DNA from 3 places in the Nocardiopsis sp. RV163 genome. Region 3 is predicted to be linked to each of the others. Evidence: predicted binding sites of a transcription regulator. Region 3 holds the regulator's gene; each other region holds the start of a gene.
What was found. Region 3 encodes LexA, which represses DNA repair genes until DNA is damaged. Its sites were predicted from a motif close to TCGAACANNTGTTCGA; they were not measured.

Region 1: a site for LexA is predicted at 4,328-4,343, ahead of ruvC (crossover junction endodeoxyribonuclease RuvC). Genes of this name have one in related genera too.
Region 2: a site for LexA is predicted at 4,750-4,765, ahead of uvrA (excinuclease ABC subunit UvrA). Genes of this name have one in related genera too.

What each region holds. Positions count from the first base shown of each region.
Region 1 covers NZ_LEKI01000076.1:6,049-13,354, reverse strand. Annotated here, with positions in the region: gene ABD54_RS14850 (adenylosuccinate synthetase) at 1-1,115, opposite strand, end outside; gene ABD54_RS14845 (hypothetical protein) at 1,112-2,107, opposite strand; gene ABD54_RS14840 (molecular chaperone DnaJ) at 2,197-3,291, opposite strand; gene ABD54_RS14835 (NUDIX domain-containing protein) at 3,309-4,100, opposite strand; gene ruvC (crossover junction endodeoxyribonuclease RuvC) at 4,363-4,911, shown strand; gene ruvA (Holliday junction branch migration protein RuvA) at 4,962-5,582, shown strand; gene ruvB (Holliday junction branch migration DNA helicase RuvB) at 5,601-6,749, shown strand; gene yajC (preprotein translocase subunit YajC) at 7,127-7,306, shown strand, end outside.
Region 2 covers NZ_LEKI01000109.1:1,203-8,508, forward strand. Annotated here, with positions in the region: gene ABD54_RS18215 (mechanosensitive ion channel family protein) at 1-144, shown strand, start outside; gene ABD54_RS18220 (Rieske (2Fe-2S) protein) at 257-655, opposite strand; gene ABD54_RS18225 (RDD family protein) at 777-1,478, opposite strand; gene uvrA (excinuclease ABC subunit UvrA) at 1,654-4,488, opposite strand; gene ABD54_RS18235 (TerC family protein) at 4,810-5,841, opposite strand; gene ABD54_RS18240 (glycosyltransferase family 4 protein) at 6,177-7,259, opposite strand; gene murJ (murein biosynthesis integral membrane protein MurJ) at 7,256-7,306, opposite strand, start outside.
Region 3 covers NZ_LEKI01000147.1:463-7,768, forward strand. Annotated here, with positions in the region: gene ABD54_RS21115 (hypothetical protein) at 1-212, shown strand, start outside; gene ABD54_RS21120 (S9 family peptidase) at 226-1,317, opposite strand; gene lexA (transcriptional repressor LexA) at 1,425-2,144, opposite strand; gene nrdR (transcriptional regulator NrdR) at 2,799-3,284, shown strand; gene ABD54_RS21135 (vitamin B12-dependent ribonucleotide reductase) at 3,392-7,306, shown strand, end outside.

The sequences.
Region 1 (7,306 bases), on a different contig from region 3:
GCGAGCGCGTACCGGTGCGCCACGGCGTCGAAGTGCCCGACCCGGAACTCTCCCTGCCACGGGTGCGTGCCGTTGTGCGCCTCGGCCAGCACCGCGCCCAGTCCGGGGTCCTCGGCCACGAGCGGGCCCGCGCCGTGCCGGGTGGTGTAGGTGCGCACCACGCCGATCCGGCGGACGTCGCCGGGGCGCCCGGCTTCGGCCAGGAGCGCGAGCGGGTTCGCGGTGGTCGTCGTGGACCAGGTGGTGTACGGGTGGAACCCGTGCCACTCGTCCAACAACACCCCCTGAGCCCCCTCGAACACCACGGGGGAGCGGGCGAGCAGCCGGGGCAGGTAGTCCTCGTCCACCAGCCGCACCCGCCGGGCGAAGGCCTGGTAGGCCTCCACGCACTCCTCGACGTCCGGCTCGGGGTCGGGCCGGGCATCGGCACCGCGGTTCGGGGCCGCGCGGGACCCTGTCACCGCGCCGGAGGCCGCCGGCGGCCCGGTTCCGGCCGCCGTGTGCCCGGCGGCGGGGCCTGGGCCCGCGCCCGGGGGCTCCAGGGAGCGGCGAACCGCGTGCAGGTGGTCGGCCAGGCGGCGCAGCTTGCGGCGCAGCGCGTCCGGCCGCGCGCAGTCGCCGGCGGTCGGCGCGTCCTCGGGGCGGGCCAGGGCGTAGGCCACGGTCTCGCCCACCCCCATCCCGCAAGAGCCGTGCCGGTCCCCGCCCCGGGCGCGCTCCCGCGCCCGGTTGGCCGCCCGGTGCCACGGCGTGCTGATCAGGGCCCGGCGGTCCACGGTGACCAGCGCGAACGGGTCGGGCACGCCGAGCGAGGCCAGGTGCCCGGCCTCGGCGGCCAGGGCGAAGGGGTCCACCACCATCCACCGCGACAGGTGCGTGGGCACCGGGCCGCCGGGGGCCAGTGTGCCCGCGCCGAACTGGGCGAACGTGTGGTGGCGGCCGTCGGGGGTCACCACGTTGTGCGCGGCCTGGGCGCCCCCGTTGGCGCGCACGACGGCGCCGAAGCGCCGCCGCGCGCACAGCAGGTCGACCGTCACGCCCTTGCCCGCGTCGCCGAACCCCAGGTCGACGACGACGGCGTTCCCGTCGGCCCACGGGGCGGTCGCGCCGGTCACAGCCGGTCCACTCCGCCAGCCCCGGCCGGGCCGCCGAGCCCGGTCGGGGTGTCGGCCACGACCACGGAGCCGCGGCTCTCGGACAGCGTCCGCAACGCCCTGCCCACCGCCTCGCCCGCGTCCGATCCCGCTTCGGCCAGGTCGGCCAGGCCCTTCTCCAGGTCGATGGCCTCCTCGGCGAGTCCGACGGTGACCGCGATGGTCTCCGACACCGCGTCGAGGTCGTCCAGGTAGATGACGTTCTGGCCCAGCCGGGTGTCCCAGAAGCCGCGCACCTTGTCGTTGTGGAAGTGCCCGCTGCCGGTCGGCATGATGAAGTACACCTCGAAGCTGCGTCGCAGCTCGGCCAGGATCCGCGGGAACGGGATGTCCTCGGTGATGTCGTCGCCGATCACCTCGCGCACCTCCCGCGCCTTGACCGCCCCGTAGGCCATCTCGTCGCCGATGACGAAGAGGTGGCCGCGCCGTCCGCGCTTCTCCAGGCAGTCCATGGAGGTGTGCCGGGCCATGAAGTACATGGCCAGCTCGTAGGACTCCATCACCTGGCCGCCGCCTCCGCCCTCCAGCAGGATGTTGCCCAGGTCGTCCTCCAGTTCGTTGCCGGACTCGAACTGCCCCACCTGGAGCGGGGCCCGGTCGCACGTGGCGTCGCCGATCGCGCCGAAGAGGATCTGCGGGTCCCGCACGTACCCCTTGCGCAGCAGCAGGCCGAACAGGTCGGGCAGCTTGGTCTGGAGTACGCGCGGCACGTCGCGCATGGACCCGGTGACGTCGAAGAGCACCGAGATGGCCAGCGACTCGGGGTGTTCGGCGGAGTCGCGGCTCTCGCGCACGTCCACCCCGCGGGGGTCGAGGCTGTCGTGGACCCGCCAGGCGCTGCGCGGGGTCGAGGCGAGTACGTCGTCGGTGTAGCCGAAGCTGCTGGAGCCGACGGAGGAGTTGTAGGCCTGGCGCGCGTGATAGGCGTCGGTGGACCAGTGGCTGCTTCCCATGGGTTTCTCCGTGAGTTTTCGGGCGGCCCGGGAGGGCCGCCGGGGTCGGTGAGGGGTTTCGTGAGGGGGACGGTGGTCGGGGAGGGGGTTCAGGCCCCGGCGGCCGGTGCCGGGTCCGGCATGGCGAAGGGGCGGAACCGGCGCGGCCCGTAGAGGCGTTCCAGCACGTCGTCCAGTTCGCAGAGCAGGGCGAACCCGTCGCGGGGCCGCCGCTCGGGGGCGGGCAGGGTGCAGCCGCGCGCGAAGGACCGAAGCTGTGGGGGCAGGCGGCCCGCGGTGACGTACTCCACGCACCGGGTCGCCATGTGGATGTCGGTCTGGGCCAGCGCGGGGCGGCGCGCGGCCACCTCGGGCGGATAGAAGTCCGCGCGGTCGGGCACCATCGCCGGGACGTGCGGCGCGGTGCGCGGGGCGTGCGCCGTCACCGAGTAGCACCAGTCGACCAGGACCAGGCCGTGATCGGCCGGGTGGATCATCACGTGCTCGGGCACGACCGCGCCGTGCACCACTCCCGCCAGGGCGGCGTTGCCGACGGCGACCAGCAGCCGCCTCCACATCCACGCCGCGTCGCGCGGGTCCACGCCGTCGGGGTGGGCGCGGCGCACCTCGGCCAGCGTGTGGAACCCGTGCAGCCGTCCCAGGACGTTGGCCCGCCGCTCCACGCCGGTGGCGGCGTCGCGGTGCTTGAAGGACTCCACCAGTTCGGGGACGAAGGCCCGGTAGCGCTCGTGGCCGTGGTCCCGGATACGGCGCAGCGCGGTCGCCTCGGCCTCCAACAGGTCGTTGTCGCGGGGTGCGCGGGGCAGTTTGAGCACCGCGTCGCGCCACTCCGGCGCCCGGTAGCGCACCGGGTGCAGGTCGGCGACGTCGCCGCGGGCCAGCCGCTCCCGGCCGACCCGGTAGGTGTGCGCGCCTGCGGCCAGGGTGAGGTCGTCCAGGCGCAGGTCGCCCGCGGCCATCGCCCGGTACAGGTCCCACAGCCGCGAGAGCCGGGTGAAGGGGCCTGTACCGCTGCCGGGCGGCGCCGTGTCGGGGTGCAGCGCGCGGGCCAGCTCGCGGTGGCGGGCCGTGGCCGCCGGGGGCACGCCGCCGCCCTCGGGCAGCGGGCCGAACAGCTCCACGGGGTCGGCCGCCAGCGCGACCTGGCGTTCGGCCTCCCCGAAGGCGGGGCCGGTGGCCGTCATCGGACTCCTCTCGGGTGTCACTGCGTGCTCCGCAGCAGGGGAGGGTGCAGCAGGGCGGCGCCGCCCCCGCGGTAGAGCCGGGCGCGCCGTCCGCCGCCCGCGCCGCCGCGCTCGGCCAGTTCCCCGGTGTCCTCCACGAACCCGGGTGCGGCGAGGATCTTGCGGTGGAAGTTGGCCGCGTGCAGGGACTGGCCCCACACGGCCTCGTACACCTCGCGCAGCGCCGTGATGGTGAAGGCGGGCGGGAGGAAGGCCGTGGCCAGCGGGGTGTACTCCAGCTTGGAGCGGGCGCGCTCGACCGCGTCGGCCAGGAGGCGGCCGTGGTCGAAGGCCAGGTCGAGCCCGGGGCGGGCGCCGTCGCCGTGGCCGAGGTCGCGCCAGGGGATCCAGGCGGCCTCCTCGGTGCCCCGGCCGGTGTGCGGGTCGGGCAGGTCGGGGGCCAGCAGGACGTAGGCGACCGAGAAGACGCGCATGCGCGGGTCGCGGTCCCGGGCGCCGTAGGTGCCCAACTGCTCCAGGTGCAGTTCGGTGGGCAGCCGGGTCTTCTCCGACAGCACGCGCAGTGCGGCGTCGGGCAGGTCGGGGTCGGCGGGGCCGTCCGGTCCGTCCTGGGCCCGGACGAACCCGCCCGGCAGCGCCCACCAGCCGCGCTGGGGGTGCTCGGCGCGCCGTGTCAGCAGCACGTGCGGCACGCCCGAGCGGATGGTGAGGGCGACGACGTCGACGGTGACCGCGGCCGGGGCGAACGCGCGGGGGTCGTAGCCGGCGAGGAACCGGCTCTCGCCCTCCTCGTTGCGCGGGTCGGTCACATGCGCCTCCAGTTGTTCTCAAGTCGAGTATTTCTCGATCTGAGATCAACTTAGCACGCGCTCGGCGTTCCGTCCATCCCTTTTCCTCCGGAAGGCGAAGTCGTGGTGCGGCCCGGGCCGTGCGGCCGCGCCCGGCCGGGCGACTACGCTCGCGACGGGGAGACCCCGGGATGGCGACACGCCCGGGCGGGCCGGGGGCGGGCGTCGTCGCCCGCCGCTAGCATGTGGCGAACGGACGTTCGAGAGGGCAAGGGTGAGGCGCGTGCGCGTGTTGGGGATCGACCCCGGGCTGACCCGGTGCGGTGTCGCCGCCGTCGAGGGCGCCATCGGCCGACCGCTCGCCCTCCTCGGTGCCGACGCCGTGCGCACCAGCCCCGACACGGATTTGCCCCGTCGGCTCGTGGACATCGAGCGCGGCATCGAGGAGTGGCTGGACCGCTACCGGCCCGACGCGGTCGCCGTCGAGCGCGTCTTCGCGCAGCACAACCTCAGCACCGTCATGGGCACCGCCCAGGCCAGCGGCATCGCCCTGGTCTGCGCCGCCCGCCGCGGCCTGCCCGTGGCCATGCACACCCCCAGCGAGGCCAAGGCCGCCATCACCGGCAACGGCCGCGCCGACAAGGCGCAGGTCGGCACGATGGTGGCGCGTATCCTCGGACTCGACGGACCTCCCAAGCCCGCTGACGCGGCCGACGCCGTCGCCCTGGCCATCTGCCACATCTGGCGCGGCGGGGCCCAGGCCCGCGTCGCCCAGGCCCAGCAGGACTTCGCCCGCAAGGTGGAGCTGGCCCGCCGCACCCGCGGCCGCTAGCGCCCCGCCCCCAGGAAGGAGAGGGGCACCGTCCCCGGTGCCCAAACCAGATGATCGCGTTCCTCACCGGCCGGGTGGCCGCACGCGGCGCGGGCACCGCCGTCATCGACGTCGGCGGGGTCGGCATGACCGTGCAGTGCACGCCCTCCGCGCTCTCGCGCCTGCACGTGGGCGAGACCGGGACCGTGGCCACCAGCCTCGTCGTGCGCGAGGAGTCCCTGACCCTGTTCGGGTTCGCCGACGACGACGAGAAGAACCTGTTCGAGCAGCTCCAGACCGCCTCCGGTGTCGGCCCCCGCCTGGCCCTGGCCATGCTCTCGGTCCACAGCCCCTCCAGCCTGCGCCACGCCGTGTCCACCGAGGACACCGCCGCCCTCACCCGCGTGCCCGGCATCGGTAAGAAGGGCGCCCAGCGCATCGTGCTGGAATTGCGCGGCAAGCTCGACGCGGCCGTGCTCACCGACGGCACCCTGCCCGGGGCCGAAGCCGCCGGGGCCGGCAGCGAGCCCGACGGCGCCTGGCGCGGACAGGTGGTCTCCGGCCTGGTCAACCTCGGCTGGTCGGCCAAGGACGCCGAGGCCGCCGCCTCCGCCGTGGCGGCCGAGGCCGAGCACACCGACGACGTCGCCGTCCTGCTGCGCAGCGCCCTGCGCAGGCTCAGCCGGGCCTAGGAACAGGGAGGAAACCCCGTGTACGACTTCCACGAGGAAGGCCCCCGCGGATCGGCCCCCGGCGGGCCCCCGCCCTACGAGCGCGACGCGGTCTCGCCCGACGCTGGCACGGACGAGCGCCAGATCGAGGGAGCCCTGCGCCCCCGCGCGCTGGACGAGTTCGTCGGCCAGGAACGCGTGCGCGAACAGCTCTCCCTGGTACTGCACAGCGCCAAGCGGCGCAACCGGGCACCCGACCACATCCTCATGTCGGGCGGTCCGGGCCTGGGCAAGACCACCCTGGCCATGATCATCGCGGCCGAGATGGGGGCCCCGCTGCGCATCACCTCGGGCCCGGCCATCGAGCGCTCCGGGGACCTGGCCGCGGTGCTCTCCACCCTCCAGGAGGGCGAGGTGCTCTTCCTGGACGAGATCCACCGCATGGCCCGCCCCGCCGAGGAGATGCTCTACGTCGCGATGGAGGACTTCCGGGTCGACGTCGTGGTCGGCAAGGGCCCCGGTGCCACCGCCATCCCGCTGGACATCGCGCCGTTCACCCTGGTCGGTGCGACCACCCGCGCGGGCATGCTGCCCGCGCCCCTGCGCGACCGCTTCGGGTTCACCGCGCACATGGACTTCTACACCCCCGGTGAACTTGAGCTGATCCTCCAGCGCTCGGCGGGCCTGCTGGGCGCGCCCCTGGGCGCGGACGCCGCCGTGGAGATCGCCGGGCGCTCGCGCGGCACCCCCCGGATCGCCAACCGGCTGCTGCGCCGGGTGCGCGACTACGCCGAGGTGCGCGGGGACGGGCGGCTGTCTCTGGACACCGCCCGCGCCGCCCTCGACCTCTACGAGGTGGACGAACTGGGCATGGACCGGCTGGACCGGGCCATCCTCGACGTGCTCATGAGGAGGTTCCGCGGCGGCCCGGTCGGCCTGTCCACGCTGGCGGTGTCGGTGGGGGAGGAGGCCGAGACGGTGGAGACCGTCGCCGAGCCCTTCCTGGTCCGCTCCGGATTCCTGGCACGCACCCCGCGCGGCCGGGTGGCCACCCCGCAGGCATGGGCGCACATGGGGCTCACCCCGCCTCCGGACGCGGCCTTCGGCGCGGCGGCGGCCAACGGCGGCGTCACGGGCGGCTCCGCCCCAGCGGGCAACGCGGGTCACAACGGAGCGGCGAGTCCCTGACCAGCGCGTCTGTCACGCAGCCCCGGTCGGGGCACAATGGGTTCCGGCCGCGCGGATCGGGGGCGAACCGTTAACACTCCGATCTCCTCCGGTGGGATAACGGTGACCCACGTCACGTAAGCTGGGACGAAACAGCCGATACGGGGCACGACTCCGTACGTGTCGTTCGACACCGGTGGAACGACTCGGCCCTCTGGTGCGTTGTACGTGCCGGACAGGCCCGGACCACGCGGTTCGTGCCGATGCGAAGAAGGTGGCCGTCGCGGTGTCCCATCCGACAGCGGTCGGCCACACGACGAAACGTCAGGAAGGACGCCCCCGTGCAGGGCCTTTACCACCTCGCTGCCGAAGGAGAGCCCACCGGTGGGCTCTTGAGCATGCTGTTCCCGTTCCTGCTGATCCTCCTGGTGTTCTGGCTGCTCTTCTGGCGCCCGGCCCAGAAGCGCCGCCAGCAGGAGACGCAGATGCACAACGCCCTGGTCCCCGGTGTCGAGGTGATGACCAAGGCGGGCATCTTCGCCACCGTCGTCGAGATCCACGAGCAGGACGTCCTGCTG
Region 2 (7,306 bases), on a different contig from region 3:
CTGCCGCGCCACCGCGCCCAGTTCATGGCCTCCGAGGACGCGGACGAGGCCGCCTACGCCACCCAGTTCCCCACCTCGGCGTTCCGGCGCCACGAGCCCAACGGCGTCAGCGGCCCGCCCGGGGGCGACCCCGGCGAGGCCTGAGCCCGACCGGACCGCACACGCGACGGCGCCCGGAGCGGATCTTCCGCTCCGGGCGCCGTGGTGTCCTGGCGGGCGGGTCCGGGGTCCCGCTCCGGCCCGCCCTGCGGTCCCCTCAGGAGGAGGGGCCCCGGAGGATGATGTCGGTGCCCTCGACGGTGACCTCGAACGGCTCCAGCGGCTCCTGGGCCGGGCCCGTCAGCGCCTCCCCGGTGGAGATGTCGAACTCGCTGCCGTGGCACAGGCACCGGATGACCTCGTCCACCTCCTGGACAGTGCAGCCCGCGTGCGTGCACGAGGCGCCGAAGGCCCGGTACCGGCCCGCCTCGGGCTGGGTCACGACCAGTTTGCTGTTGCTGAAGACCGCTCCCGCGCCCTCGGGGACGTCGGTGGTCTGGCCGACCACCTGGCCGTAACGGACCTCCTGCGGCTTGGGCTCCTGTCCCCCGCAGGCGCTCACGGCCGTGACGGCCGCGGCCGTCCCCGCCGTCCCGAGCAGTCGGCGCCTGCTCATCCCGCACCCGCACGTCCTCTTACCGGCCACGACGAAACGCTCCTCACCTGCGCCGAAATATCACTACACAATGTAGTAGGTACGGCGTGGCGGCCGGGTTCCGGGGTGTGTGCGAGAGCCCTCAGGCCCGCGGCGGACACGGGGGCGCCGCCGGGGGCCGCGGAGCCGCCGCGGCCACGTCGAGCACCACGGTGCCGGCGATCCGGTCGTGCAGCCCCTGCCGGTTGGGCCGGTTCCAGGCGGCCATCCCGCCGGTGAGCAGCGCCGTCACGGCCACCACGAACCACCAGAACCAGACGGCGCTGAAGAACAGGAAGAACAGCAGGAAGGGCAGGGCCAGCAGCGCGGCGCGCACCGTCAGGGCGGCGAGCGGCAGGGCGCCCAGACCGCCCTTCCCGGCCTGGGGGGCGACCCTGAGTCCGACGCGGCGCTTGCCCAGCGTCTGCTGCCAGCGGGAGAGGGCGAGGGTCTCATAGCCCGCGTAGAGCAGGAAGAAGGTCACCGACAGGAAGAGCGGGTACCGATCGCCGATACCGGTGGTGTCGCCCGAGCCGACCGCCTGGACGCCCACCCAGGCCAGGGACAGCACGAGCGCCAGCAGCAGCGCGGGCAGGGCGACCAGGAGCAGGTCGATGCCGCGCGCGTACGCCCGCGTCCGCCAGGCGGCCAGCGGGTAGAGCCGCTCCACCGGTTCGGGGCCCGGTGCGCCGGAGCGGCCGCCGTCGTGGAAGCCGGGGGTCTCCCCGTGCCCGGGGTCGGACGGTGACCGCTGGACACCCTGAGGCGTCGGCCCGCCGCGGTCCGGTCGGGGAGGGACGTTCATGGGTGGGCCAACCTCCAGGGCGGTTCGTCGGACTCGCGCGGGGGCCGGGCGCGGACACGTTCGACTCTACTGAGATGGGACATGCGTCGCGAACCCGCCGATCCGCTGTGGCAACGGGCGGCGCCCCGTCCCGCGGGGACCGGGACGGGGCGCGGCGGAGGCGCGGAGCGCGGGCTCAGAGCATCTTGGCCAGGAAGCGCCCGGTGTAGGACTCGGCCACCGCGGCGACCTCCTCCGGGGTCCCCTGCGCGACCACGGTGCCGCCGCCGGAGCCGCCCTCGGGTCCCATGTCGATGACGTGGTCGGCCGTCTTGATGACGTCGAGGTTGTGCTCGATGACGATCACCGTGTTGCCGGTGTCGGCCAGCCGGTCGAGCACGCCCAGCAGCTTGCGGATGTCCTCGAAGTGCAGGCCGGTCGTGGGCTCGTCGAGCACGTACACCGTCCGCCCGGTGGAGCGGCGCTGGAGTTCGGCGGCGAGCTTGACCCGCTGCGCCTCGCCGCCCGACAGCGTCGTGGCGGGCTGGCCCAGCCGCACGTAGCCCAGGCCGACGTCGGCCAGGGTCTGCAGGTGGCGGCGGATGGCGTTGATCGGCTCGAAGAACTCCAGAGCCTCCGAGATCGGCATGTTGAGGACCTCGGAGATGTTCTTGCCCTTGTAGCGGACCTGGAGGGTCTCACGGTTGTACCGGGCGCCGTGGCACACCTCGCAGGGCACGTAGACGTCGGGCAGGAACTGCATCTCGATCTTGAGCGTGCCGTCGCCGGAGCAGGCCTCGCAGCGGCCGCCCTTGACGTTGAAGGAGAACCGGCCCGGCTGGTAGCCGCGCGTCTTGGCGTCGGTGGTCTGCGCGAACAGCTTGCGGATGTGGTCGAAGACCCCCGAGTAGGTGGCCGGGTTGGAGCGCGGGGTCCGCCCGATGGGGCTCTGGTCCACGTGCACGACCTTGTCGACCTTGTTCGTGCCGTTGACCCGCAGGTGGCGGCCGGGCACGTCGCGCGCCCCGTTGAGCTCCTTGGCCAGGGCCTTGTAGAGGATCTCGTTGACCAGGGTGGACTTGCCCGAGCCGGACACACCGGTGACGGCGGTGAACACGCCCAGCGGGAAGGCGACGTCGATGCCGTGGAGGTTGTTCTCGCGCGCTCCCCGGACCACAAGCTCGTGACCCCGGGTGAGGGGGCGGCGCTCGACGGGCACCTCGATGCCGCGTTTGCCGGACAGGTACTCGCCGGTGAGCGAGTCCTGCGAGGTGAGCAGCTCGTCCACGATCCCCGAGACCACGACGTGGCCGCCGTGCTCGCCCGCGCCGGGGCCGATGTCCACGACCCAGTCGGCGGCGCGGATGGTGTCCTCGTCGTGCTCGACGACGATGAGCGTGTTGCCGATGTCGCGCAGGCGCTGGAGGGTCTCCAGCAGGCGCGCGTTGTCGCGCTGGTGCAGACCGATGGAGGGCTCGTCCAGCACGTACAGCACGCCCACCAGACCGGAGCCGATCTGGGTGGCTAGGCGGATGCGCTGGGCCTCCCCGCCCGAGAGCGAGCCCGAGGAGCGCGCCAGACTCAGGTAGTCCAGGCCGACGTCGAGCAGGAAGCCGAGCCGGGCGTTGATCTCCTTGAGCACCTGGGCGGCGATGACCGCGTCGCGCTCGGAGAGCGTGAGCCCGGCCAGGAAGGCCGCGCTGTCGCTGAGCGGCATCTGGGCGACCTCGGCGATGGACCTGCCGCCCACGGTCACCGCGAGCACGACCGGCTTGAGGCGCGTGCCCTCGCAGGTCGGGCAGGGCACGGTGCGCATGTACCCCTCCAGCCGTTCGCGGCCGTAGTCGCTCTCGGTCTCGGAGTGGCGGCGTTTGACCCAGGGGATGACGCCCTCGAACTCGGTGTAGTAGGACCGGTTGCGCCCGTACCTGTTGCGGTAGCTGACGTGGACCTGGGTGTCGTGCCCCTCCAGCAGGGCCTTGCGCGCGCGGCGCGGCAGCCGCTCCCAGGGGGTGTCCAAGTCGAAGCCGATCGCCTCGCCCACCGCCTTGAGGATGCGCTCCCAGTAGCCGCTGTTGGGCCCGCCCGACCAGGGGCCGATGGCGCCCTCGGCCAGCGTCTTCTCGGGGTCGGGGACCAGGAGTTCGGGGTCGACCTCCATGCGGGTGCCCAGGCCGGAGCAATCGGCGCAGGCGCCGTAGGGGGCGTTGAAGGAGAAGGAGCGGGGTTCGAGCTGTTCGAAGGACAGGTCGTCGTAGGGGCAGTACAGGTGCTCGGAGAAGACCTTCTCGCGGTCGGGGTCCCCGGCCTCCACGTCCACGAAGTCCAGGACGATGGTGCCGCCGGCCAGCTTGAGCGCCGTCTCCACCGAGTCGGTCAGGCGCCCGCGGGAGGAGGACTTCACGCTGAGGCGGTCCACGACCACGGCGATGTCGTGCTTGTCGTAGCGGCCCAGCTTGGGCGCCTCGTCCAGGCGCACGGCCTGCCCGTCCACCACCGCGCGGGTGTAGCCCTTAGACTGCAGGTCCTTGAACAGCTCGACGTACTCGCCCTTGCGTCCGCGCACGACGGGGGCCAGCACCTGGAAGCGGGTGCCCTCCTCCATCTCCAGGACGCGGTCCACGATCTGCTGCGGGGTCTGGCGGGCGATCTCGCGGTGGCACTCGGGACAGTGCGGGACGCCGATGCGCGCCCACAGCAGCCGCAGGTAGTCGTAGACCTCGGTGATGGTGCCGACGGTGGAGCGGGGGTTGCGGCTGGTGGACTTCTGGTCGATGGACACCGCCGGGGACAGGCCCTCGATGAAGTCCACGTCCGGCTTGTCCATCTGCCCCAGGAACTGGCGGGCGTAGGCCGACAGCGACTCCACGTAGCGCCGCTGGCCCTCGGCGAAGATCGTGTCGAAGGCCAGCGACGACTTGCCCGAACCGGACAGGCCGGTGAACACGATCATGGAGTCGCGCGGCAGGTCCAGCGAGACGTCCTTGAGGTTGTGCTCCCGGGCTCCCCGGACTACCAGTTGTTCGACCATCGAGTGAGACATCCTTCGGCTCTGGCGCACAGGACGCGGACCCCGTCGCGTGGCGTCGGCTGACCCGTGTGGAACTTCGCGTGCGGCGGTCGGGATCTCCCGGAGACCGCCCGGGCCCCGGAGACGGGCCGCTGAGGAGAGGGGGGAGGACGCTCGCCTCTCCCGCCCGTCCAGCCTAACGACCGCCGACGACGGTTTCTTCCACCTCGCGAAACAAGGCGGCACCCCGGCGCCTGAGCGCTCGGGGTGCCACCACTATAGACGAACGAGTGTTCGAATACGGCCGTTTCCCGGAATGTCCCCGTTGGGCCCGCCGTCCGCTCAGGAGCGGTCCGCCGGGGAGTCGACGGAGGGGTCGCGCTCGGTCTTGAGCTCGGGGTTCTTGCGCTCGTCGGCGCGGGACTTGACCAGGCTGCCGACGATGGTGACGGTCATGATGCCCAGGATGACGGTCAGGGACAGGCCGATGCCGACCTCGGGCACGTGCACGCCGTTCTCGTGCAGGGCGTGCAGGATCATCTTGACGCCGATGAAGACCATGATCGCCGACAGGCCCCAGCTGATGTAGGCCAGGCGGTCCATCAGACCGGCCAGCAGGAAGTACAGCTGGCGCAGGCCCAGCAGGGCGAAGGCGTTGGCGGTGAAGACGATGTAGGCGTCCTGGGTCAGACCGAAGATCGCCGGGATGGAGTCGACGGCGAAGACCAGGTCGATCATGCCGATCGCGACGATGACCATCAGCATCGGCGTGATGTGGCGGCGGCCGTCGAGCTTCACGGTGAGCTTGGCGCCGTGGTAGTCGTCGGTCACCGGCCAGAAGCGCTTGAGGAGGCGGACCACCGGGGTCTGGGTGAAGTCCTTCTCCTCCTCGTCGCCCTTCATGTGGTCGCGGACGATCTTGTAACCGGTGTAGATCAGGAAGGCGCCGAAGAGGTAGAAGACCTCGCTCCAGGCGTTGATGACCTGGGCGCCCAGGACGATGAAGATACCGCGCATGACCAGCGCGATGACGATGCCGACGAGCAGGACCTCGTGCTGGTACTTCTTGGGCACCGCGAAGGAGCCCATCAGGAGGTAGAACACGAAGAGGTTGTCGATGCTCAGGCTCTTCTCGGTGACGAACCCGGCGAAGTACTCGGCGCCCGCGGCGCCACCGCCGAAGTACCAGACACCGAAGCCGAAGACGATGGCGATGCCGATGTAGAAGGCCGCCCACCAGGCGGCCTGCTTCATGCCGAACTCCTGGGGGCCCTTCGTCTTGCTCCAGGGATGGTCGACGATGATGAGGTCGATCACCAGGATGGCGACCATGGCGCCGATGGTGGCGGCCCACAGCCACAAGGGAACGTTCACGGACGGTCTCTCCTCCGGTCAGTGCGCGCGGGCAGTGTGCACGCACGTCGAACCACCGGAGGTCTCTCCCGCTCGCGGCGAAGCGCTGCGAACCGGCGGCACCGGGAGGACGACATTGTCCGCCGTGATGACGACACCGCCGCGACAGGGATACTCCCCTCACGTGTCAGGCCAGGATACCGGTACCGCGCTGTGGGCGGCACACACCGGACCGTAGTCCAGGATGACATCCACATCCCCTCGGGGTGAAGCCCCGGCGAGGGTGGCATCGGCCGCACCCCGGGGACAGGTCCACCCGACCCCGGGGCCACCCCCCGGACCCCGCACGTCCCGCCTCAACCGCGCAGCACCGCCTTGTACACGCCCGCGGCGGCCTCCACCGCGTCCTCCTCGCTCGGCAGCGCCTTGGCCGCCTCACGCGAGCGCGCACGCAGGTCCTCGGCCAGCGCCGGGTCGTCCAGCACCCGGCCCACGGCGGCGGCGAAGGCCGCGGGATCCCCCGGCGGCACCATCAGCACCGTCCCCGAGTACAGGTCGGGGATGCCGCCGACCCGGGTGGAGACCACCGGCAGCCCCGCGCGCAGCGCCTCCATGATCACCAGCGAGGGCCCCTCCCACTGGCTGGTCAGGCAGAACACGTCCGCCGCCGCCAACAGGTCGGCCACGTCCGCGCGGTGCCCGAGCATTCGCACGTCCGCGCGCATCTCGGCGGCCGTGTCGTGCAGCTCCCCCCACAGGGGACCGTCCCCGGCGATCGCCACCACCGGTTCGGGGCGGCGGTCGGCGATGGCCGGTGCCGCCGCCAGGAGCATGTCCAACCCCTTCTGCTCGGCCAGGCGGGCGACGGTCAGCAGCAGCGGTCGCTCCGGCAGCACGGCCAGGTCGGCCCGGGTGGCCTCGCGCCCGTTCACCGGAGCGCCGGTCTCGGGAGCGGCCACCACCGCCAGCCGCGCGTCGCGCGCCCCGACGGAGCGCAGCCTGCGCACCAGGTCGCCCGACACCCCCAGCACCACGTCCGCGCGGTGCGCCACGATCCGCTCCAGCACCGGGTAGGCCGCCGACAGCGCCCCCCGCACCAGCGGCGGCGCGTTGTGCGCGGTCACCACCAGCGGAGAGGCTCCGGCAAGCGCGCACAGGGCCCCGGCACGCAGCCCGTGCGCGTGCACCACGTCCGCGCCCCGGGTCAGGGCGCGCAGGCGGAGCACCGCGCCGGGATCGCCCGTCGAGGGCGCCGCTCCGATGCCGACCGGGGAGAAGCGCATGCCCTTCGAGGTGAATCCGAACTCGCGCTCGGCGGAGGCCGGTCCCAGCACCGCCACCCGGTGGCCGCGCGCGGCCAGGCCCGCGCCCAGCGAGCGCACGTGGCGGCCCACCCCTCCACTGCTGGTACCGATGACCAGCGCGATCCTGGCGTTCAACGCCTCTCCCTCCTGCGTTCGAGTACGGTCCCGGCCCGGTCGGCGAC
Region 3 (7,306 bases):
TCGGCGAGGAGGCGGTGGCCTGGGTCCAGGAGGACCCGTACACGGTCGCCTGCGTCGGCGCCCGGGTGTCCAACCTGTACCTGGAGACCTGTTACACCGTGGCGGCCAGCTACGACGCGCAGGACCCGGGCGACCGGGATCGCATGGTGGCGGGCGCAGAGGAGTTCGCGCTGTCCGTGGCCGAGGCGCTGCCGGACTCCATCCCCGAGTGAGGCCCCGGCGCGGCTACCAGGCCGCGCCCAGGAACTCCTCCAGCGCGGGTGAGACCTCCTCGGCGAACGGGCGCTGGGCGTCCAGGACGGTGGCCCCGGGCTCGTCCCGGTAGCGGCGGAGGATGTGGTCGGCGTCGGGGACGTCCACCCGTCGCGCTCCGTCCAGACCGGTCATCAGCCGGTCCACGTCCTGCCGGGAGACCTGCGCGTCCCGTTCCCCCCACAGCACCAGCACGGGGGTGCCCCCGGGCAGGCCCTCCGCCAGTTCGACGGGGTCGAAGGCGTCCATGTAGGCCAGGAAGTCCTCGTTGGCGGGGGTGTAGACGCCAGTTACGCCTCCGCTGGGCATCTCCACCTCGCCCAGCGCGCGCCCGGACCTGATCGCGGCCCGTCCGGCACGGGAGTCCGAGAGCAGCTGGACCACCTGCCCCTCCTCCACCTGGCCCGAGGCCTCGGCGGCGCGCGCCTGCTCGGTGAGCTGGCGGTCGATCAGGTCGAGGTAGCGCGAACCGGGGGGCGCGGCCAGCACGAGCGCGGGGGAGGGGTGCTCCGCACCGATGAGCTCGTGGGCGCGCAGCGCGTACAGGGCGCCCTCGCTGTGCCCGACGACCACCACCCGCCCGGGGTCCACCTCCGGCTGGGAGACGAGTTCCTCGTAGGCCGACGCGACCTGCTCGTCGAAGATCACCGGGTCCACCGGCGCGACCTCGCCGCCGGGGCCCGGCGTCTCGAAGTCCGGGCCGCTGCCGTACTTGTCGTAGCGCAGCGAGGCCACCCCGACGTCGGCGAGCACCCGGGACAGGTTCTGGTTGGTGTCGGCGTCGGGGCGCACGGAGCTGTTGCCGTCGCGGTCGGTGGGACCGCTGCCGGAGATGATGAGCGCGCCCGGAACGGTTCCGGAGACCTCCCGGGGCATCCGGAACGAGCCGGACACCCCGTGCCCGCCGCCCTCGAAGGCCACCTCGCGCTCGACGCCGCCGGCCCCCGGCGCCTCGGCGGCCCCGTCGTCGGCGGGGGCGCAGGCGGCGGTCAACAGGACGGCGCTCGCCGCACCGGCCAGTGCGGTGCGCCAGCGGACGGCGGGGGAGGAGGCACGTGTGAACACCTTCTCAGCCTAGCGGCCCGCGCCCGTCGGCCCCGCGCCGTCCACAGGGGAAGCGTCCCCGGTCCCTCCGAGGGGAGGGGGACCGGGGACGCGGGTACCCGGGCACCTCAGACGCGGCGCATGACCGCGACCACCTTGCCGAGGATGGTGGCGTCGTCGCCGTTGATCGGCTCGTAGTCCTCGTTGCGCGGCATCAGCCACACGTGGCCGCCCTCCTCGCGGCGCAGCACCTTGACGGTCGCCTCCTCGTCGAGCAGCGCCGCCACGATGTCGCCGTTGTTGGCGTCCTGCTGCTGGCGCACCACCACCATGTCGCCGTCGGTGATGGCGACGTCGGTCATCGAGTCGCCGACCACGGTGAGCATGAACAGGCGTCCCTCACCCACAAGCTGGCGCGGCAGGGCGAGCACGTCCTCCACCGACTCCTCGGCCAGGATCGGACCGCCGGCGGCGATCCGGCCGACCAGCGGCACGGCCGCGGCGCGCGAGAGGTCGATGTCCTCGGGCACCAGCGTCTGCCCCGAGGCGCGCCCGGGTGTGCGCAGCTCCACCGCGCGCGGCCGGTTCTGGTCGCGGTGCAGGTAACCCTTGCGCTGGAGGACCTTGAGCTGGTGCGCCACGCTGGACGGGCTGGACAGGCCGACCGCTTCCCCGATTTCCCTTATCGAGGGGGGGAAACCCCGCTCCCGGACATAGCGTTGGATGCAGTTCAGCACGCTCTGCTGGCGCGCGGTGAGTTTGGGGGCTTCGGGCGTGGACCCGCCCGCGTTCTCCGCTGGTGCGAGAACGGTGGCGGTATCTGCGGTTCCGGGATTCTCCTCCGGCACGGCCGGGCCTCCTCGGCATTCGGTTCGGTCAGGGCCTGCTTGTGTGACTGGCCACCCCCGGTCCGCGACCGTGCCGACCTGGGGGTCCACGTGATGGCGAAACCGGTGTGAAATCAAGGTCAACTTTAGTCGTTGCACACGGTGATATCAAACAAGCGTTCGAGGCAGGGGAGAATTGCCGTCGCGCGTATTCGCGGTCAATTTCCGGCCTGCACTTACGTGTGTACACGCGTTCACGCGCTGTTGTCCCCGGAATGCGCGAACGCGTGTCCGCGACAGCGGTTCCGGCCAGGCGCAGGGGTCTTATCCCGGGGCGTCGGCCCGACCGAAATCCCCGTGACGTCGGGATTCCCGTGCCCGCCGCCGGGAGCGGCGGCTCCGGCGGTCGGCGCTATCCTTGAGCGCGGTGCCGGGCCGCCCCCGCAGCAGTCCGCCCGCACCGGCTTCCCCGCCCCACCCCGCCGCCGCGGACCGCGATGCCGCGCGGTCCCTCGGCCGTGTTCGTGACACGCCCGTGCCGGGGTTGCGGCGGGGCTGGGAAGAAGTCTAGGTTCGGCCACAACATCTGGTGTTGCGACAGGAATGCTTGTCCAGAAGTTGTGGTTTAGTGGTACCTAGGTGTTGTCGTTCGGTGAGAGAAGCAGGTGAACCAGGGTGCACTGTCCGTTCTGCCGCCATCCGGACACCCGGGTGATCGACAGCAGGTCCACCGACGACGGCGCGGCCATCCGGCGCCGCCGGTCCTGCCCCGTCTGCGAGCGCAGGTTCACCACCCAGGAGACCGTCCTGCTGATGGTGGCCAAGCGCTCGGGGGTCACCGAGCCCTTCAGCAGGACCAAGATCATCGCCGGGGTGCGCCGGGCCTGCCAGGGCCGCCCCGTCTCCGAGGACGCCCTGGCCAAGCTCGGCCAGCAGGTCGAGGAGGAGATCCGCGGCCGCGGCCTGGCCGAGGTCCCCGCCCACGAGATCGGCCTGGCCATCCTGGGGCCGATGCGCGAGCTGGACGAGGTCGCCTACCTGCACTTCGCCAGCGTCTACCGCGGCTTCGAGAGCCTCTCCGACTTCGAGGCCGAGATCGCCAGCCTGCGCCAGGACCGCGAGGCCGAGACCGGCGGCCGCAGCGGCGCCACCACGGGGTAGCGTCCCCCGCGGCCGCACGCCGACCGCGCGCGGGGCCACACCACTCCCGGGACAAGGACACCGGGCACGGTCGGTGGCCGTGCCCATGAGTGAGGGGAGACCCGGCGATGACGGAATCCGCCAACGGTCCGGCCGGACGCAAGGTCAAGGGCAAGGGCGACCGCAAGGGGATCAGGGTGAGGCGCGTCTTCACCTCTCCTGGGACGCACCCCTACGACTCCCTGGAGTGGGAGCGCCGCGACGTCGTCATGACCAACTGGCGCGACGGCACGGTCAACTTCGAGCAGCGCGGGGTGGAGTTCCCCTCCTCCTGGTCGATGAACGCCACCCAGATCGTCACGAGCAAGTACTTCCGCGGCGTGGTGGGCACCCCCGAACGCGAGTGGAGCCTCAAGCAGCTCATCGACCGCGTCGTCGGCGTCTACACCGAGACCGGCCGCGAACAGGGCTACTTCGCCTCCGCGGAGGACGCCGAGGTCTTCGACCACGAGCTCAAGCACGCCCTCTCCCACCAGCTGTTCAGCTTCAACTCCCCGGTGTGGTTCAACGTCGGTACGAGTTCAAAAGCCCAGGTCAGCGCGTGTTTCATTCTCTCCGTGGACGACACCATGGAGTCGATCCTGGACTGGTACAAGGAAGAGGGGATCATCTTCAAGGGCGGGTCCGGCGCGGGTGTGAACCTGTCGCGCATCCGCTCCAGCAAGGAGCTGCTCTCCTCCGGCGGGACGGCCTCCGGCCCCGTCTCCTTCATGCGCGGAGCCGACGCCTCGGCCGGGACCATCAAGTCCGGCGGAGCCACCCGCCGGGCCGCCAAGATGGTCGTACTGGACGTCGACCACCCCGACATCGAGGACTTCGTCGAGACCAAGGCCCGCGAGGAGCACAAGATCCGTGCCCTGCGCGACGCCGGGTTCGACGTCGACCTCGGCGGCGACGACATGTTCAGCGTCCAGTACCAGAACGCCAACAACTCCGTGCGGGTCTCCGACGCGTTCATGCGCGCCGTGGAGAGCGGATCCGACTTCGGCCTGACCTCCCGCACCACCGGCGAGGTCGTCGCCACAGTGGACGCCAAGGAGCTGTTCCAGCGCATGGCCAGGGCCGCCTGGGAGTGCGCGGACCCGGGTATCCAGTACGACGGCACGATCCAGGACTGGCACACCACGCCCGAGAGCGGACGTATCAGTGCGAGTAACCCGTGCTTTCCGGCTGATCAGCGTGTGCTGACGGATCGCGGACACATACCGATCGGTGATCTGGTCAAGCGTGCGGCCCAAGGCGAGACCTTCGCCGTGTACACCAACGACGTCACCGCCGAGGCGGACGCCCAGAACGCTGTGGTGGCGACAGTCCCCACCCAGTACATGGTTACGGGGACCAACGAGATCCTCGAACTGCGTTTCTCCGACGGCTCTCTTCTGCGCTGCACCCCCAACCATCGGATGTGGACCGAGAACAGGGGCTGGGTGCACGCGGAGAAGCTGCTCTCCGACGACCGGGTCGTCCGGTCCTTCCAGTACGCGCCCCGGTCGAACCCGGTGCCGCAGATCCCCCGGGACGCCTTGGAGGCGGCACGGCTGGCGGCGGCTTCCCCGGGCGTCCGGTCCCTGCGTCTGCCGGAGAAGTGGGACGAGGACCCCGACCTGGCGCACTACCTGGGCTGGCTCGCGGGAGACGGCTCCGTCGGTGACCAGGCGGTGGTGACCGTCTACGGCACGGCGGAGGAGCAGGAGGGCGTCCTTCCCCGCCACCGGGCCCTCATCGAGCGCCTTACCGGGCAGCGGAGTGAGCCGAGCCTCCAGCCGGACGGGACCCGACAGCTCAGGGTCACGCGTCGCGCCATGGTCAGCTTCGTGCGAGCCTTGGGCCTGGGAGCCCGGGCGGCCGACGCGTCGGTGCCCCCGTCGCTCTTCGAGGCTCCTGAGGAGACCGTGCTGGAATTCCTCCAAGGGCTGTTCGACGCCCACGGACGCGCGGTGGACCAGCGAGTCAGCGGGACGCGCTACGTCGGTCTGGTCAGCCGTTCGGAGCGGCTTGCGCGCGAGGTTCAGGAACTCCTCGCCCCGTTCGGCGTAGCCAGTCGCGTGTACGGGACCTCCGAGGGCGAGCCGGATTCGTTCTCCCGCACCCGTAAGGACGGAAGCACCGTCTCCTGCGGCAGCGACGGTCCGTTCTTCGACTTGCGGATCTCGGCCCAGTCCATGCGGCAGTTCTCCGCCCTCATCGGCTTCTCCCTGGAGAGCAAGAGCGAGAAGCTCAAGGAAGCTCTGGACTTTCGCCGCGTGTACGGGACGAAGACGACGGTACGTCTGGTGTCCAGGCGTTCACGGGGCTTCGAAACCACGTACAACCTGACCGAGCCGCGCAACCACTCCTACATCGTGGGCGGCACTGTTGTCGCCAACTGTTCGGAATACCTCCATCTGGACGACTCGTCCTGCAACCTGGCCTCGATCAACCTGCTGAAGTTCCTGCGAGGGGACGACACCTTCGACGTGGAGCGCTTCACCGCGCTCACCGAACTGGTCATCACGGCGATGGACCTCTCCATCACCTTCGCCGACTTCCCCACCGAGAAGATCGGCGAGACCACCCGCGCCTACCGGCAGTTGGGCATCGGCTACGCGAACCTGGGCGCCCTGCTCATGGCGACCGGCCACGCCTACGACTCCGAGGGCGGGCGCGCCGTCGCCGCCGCTGTGACCTCGCTGATGACCGGTGCCGCCTACCGGCGCAGTGCCGAGCTGGCCGGGGTCGTCGGCCCCTACGACGGCTACCGGCGCAACGAGCGGGCCCACAAGAGGGTCATGCGCAAGCACGCCGCGGCCAACGACGACCTGCGCACCGTCGGAACCCTGGAGGAGCCGATCCACGCCGCGGCCACCCGAGAGTGGGCCGAGTGCCTCAGGACCGGTGAGCGCAACGGCTGGCGCAACGCCCAGGCGAGCCTTCTCGCGCCCACCGGGACCATCGGCTTCATGCTCGACTGCGACACCACCGGCATCGAGCCGGACTTCTCGCTGGTCAAGTTCAAGAAGCTGGTCGGCGGCGGCTCCATGCAGATCGTCAACCAGGCCATCCCGCGCGCGCTGGCCAACCTCGGCTACCAGGACGAGCAGATCGAGGCCGTCGTCGAGTACATCTCCGAGAACGGCCACGTCGTGGACGCGCCCGGCCTGCGCACCGAGCACTACGAGGTGTTCGACTGCGCGATGGGACGCCGCTACATCCGGCCCATGGGCCACGTGCGGATGATGGCCGCGGTGCAGCCGTTCCTGTCCGGCGCGATCTCCAAGACGGTGAACGTGCCGGAGGGGGCCTCGGTCGAGGACTTCGAGCACATCTACTTCGAGGGCTGGCGGATGGGTCTGAAGGCGCTCGCCGTCTACCGGGACAACTGCAAGGTTGGCCAGCCGCTGTCCACCGGCGGAACGCGGGAGGAGGAGGCCGAGGCGGAGGCCGCCGAAGCGCCCCGCCCGGTCCGCCGCCGCCTGCCCAAGAAGCGACCGAGCGAGACCACGTCGTTCTCCGTGGGCGGGGCCGAGGGCTACATCACCGCGGGCTCCTATCCGGACGACGGTCTGGGCGAGGTGTTCATGAAGCTCGGCAAACAGGGGTCCACCCTGGCCGGGGTGATGGACGCCTTCTCCATCGCGATCTCCATCGCACTGCAGTACGGGGTCCCCCTGGAGACCTACGTGGAGAAGTTCACGAACATGCGGTTCGACCCGGCGGGCATGACCGACGACCCCGACATCCGCATGGCACAGTCGGTGGTGGACTACATCTTCCGCCGCCTGGCCCTGGACCACCTGCCCTACGAGGAGCGGGCCGCGCTGGGGGTGCTGTCGGCCGCCGAACGCCAGGCGCAGGTGGCGGGCGAGGACCCCGCGCAGGTCGCCACGCAGGTGGAGTCCTACGCCCAGTCCGCCGCCACCCGCGGGGCGGACGCCCCGGAGGAGGCCCCGGCCGCCCCCGCGCGGGAGCCGCGCACAGTGGCGGAGCGGCCGACCCGGGCGCAC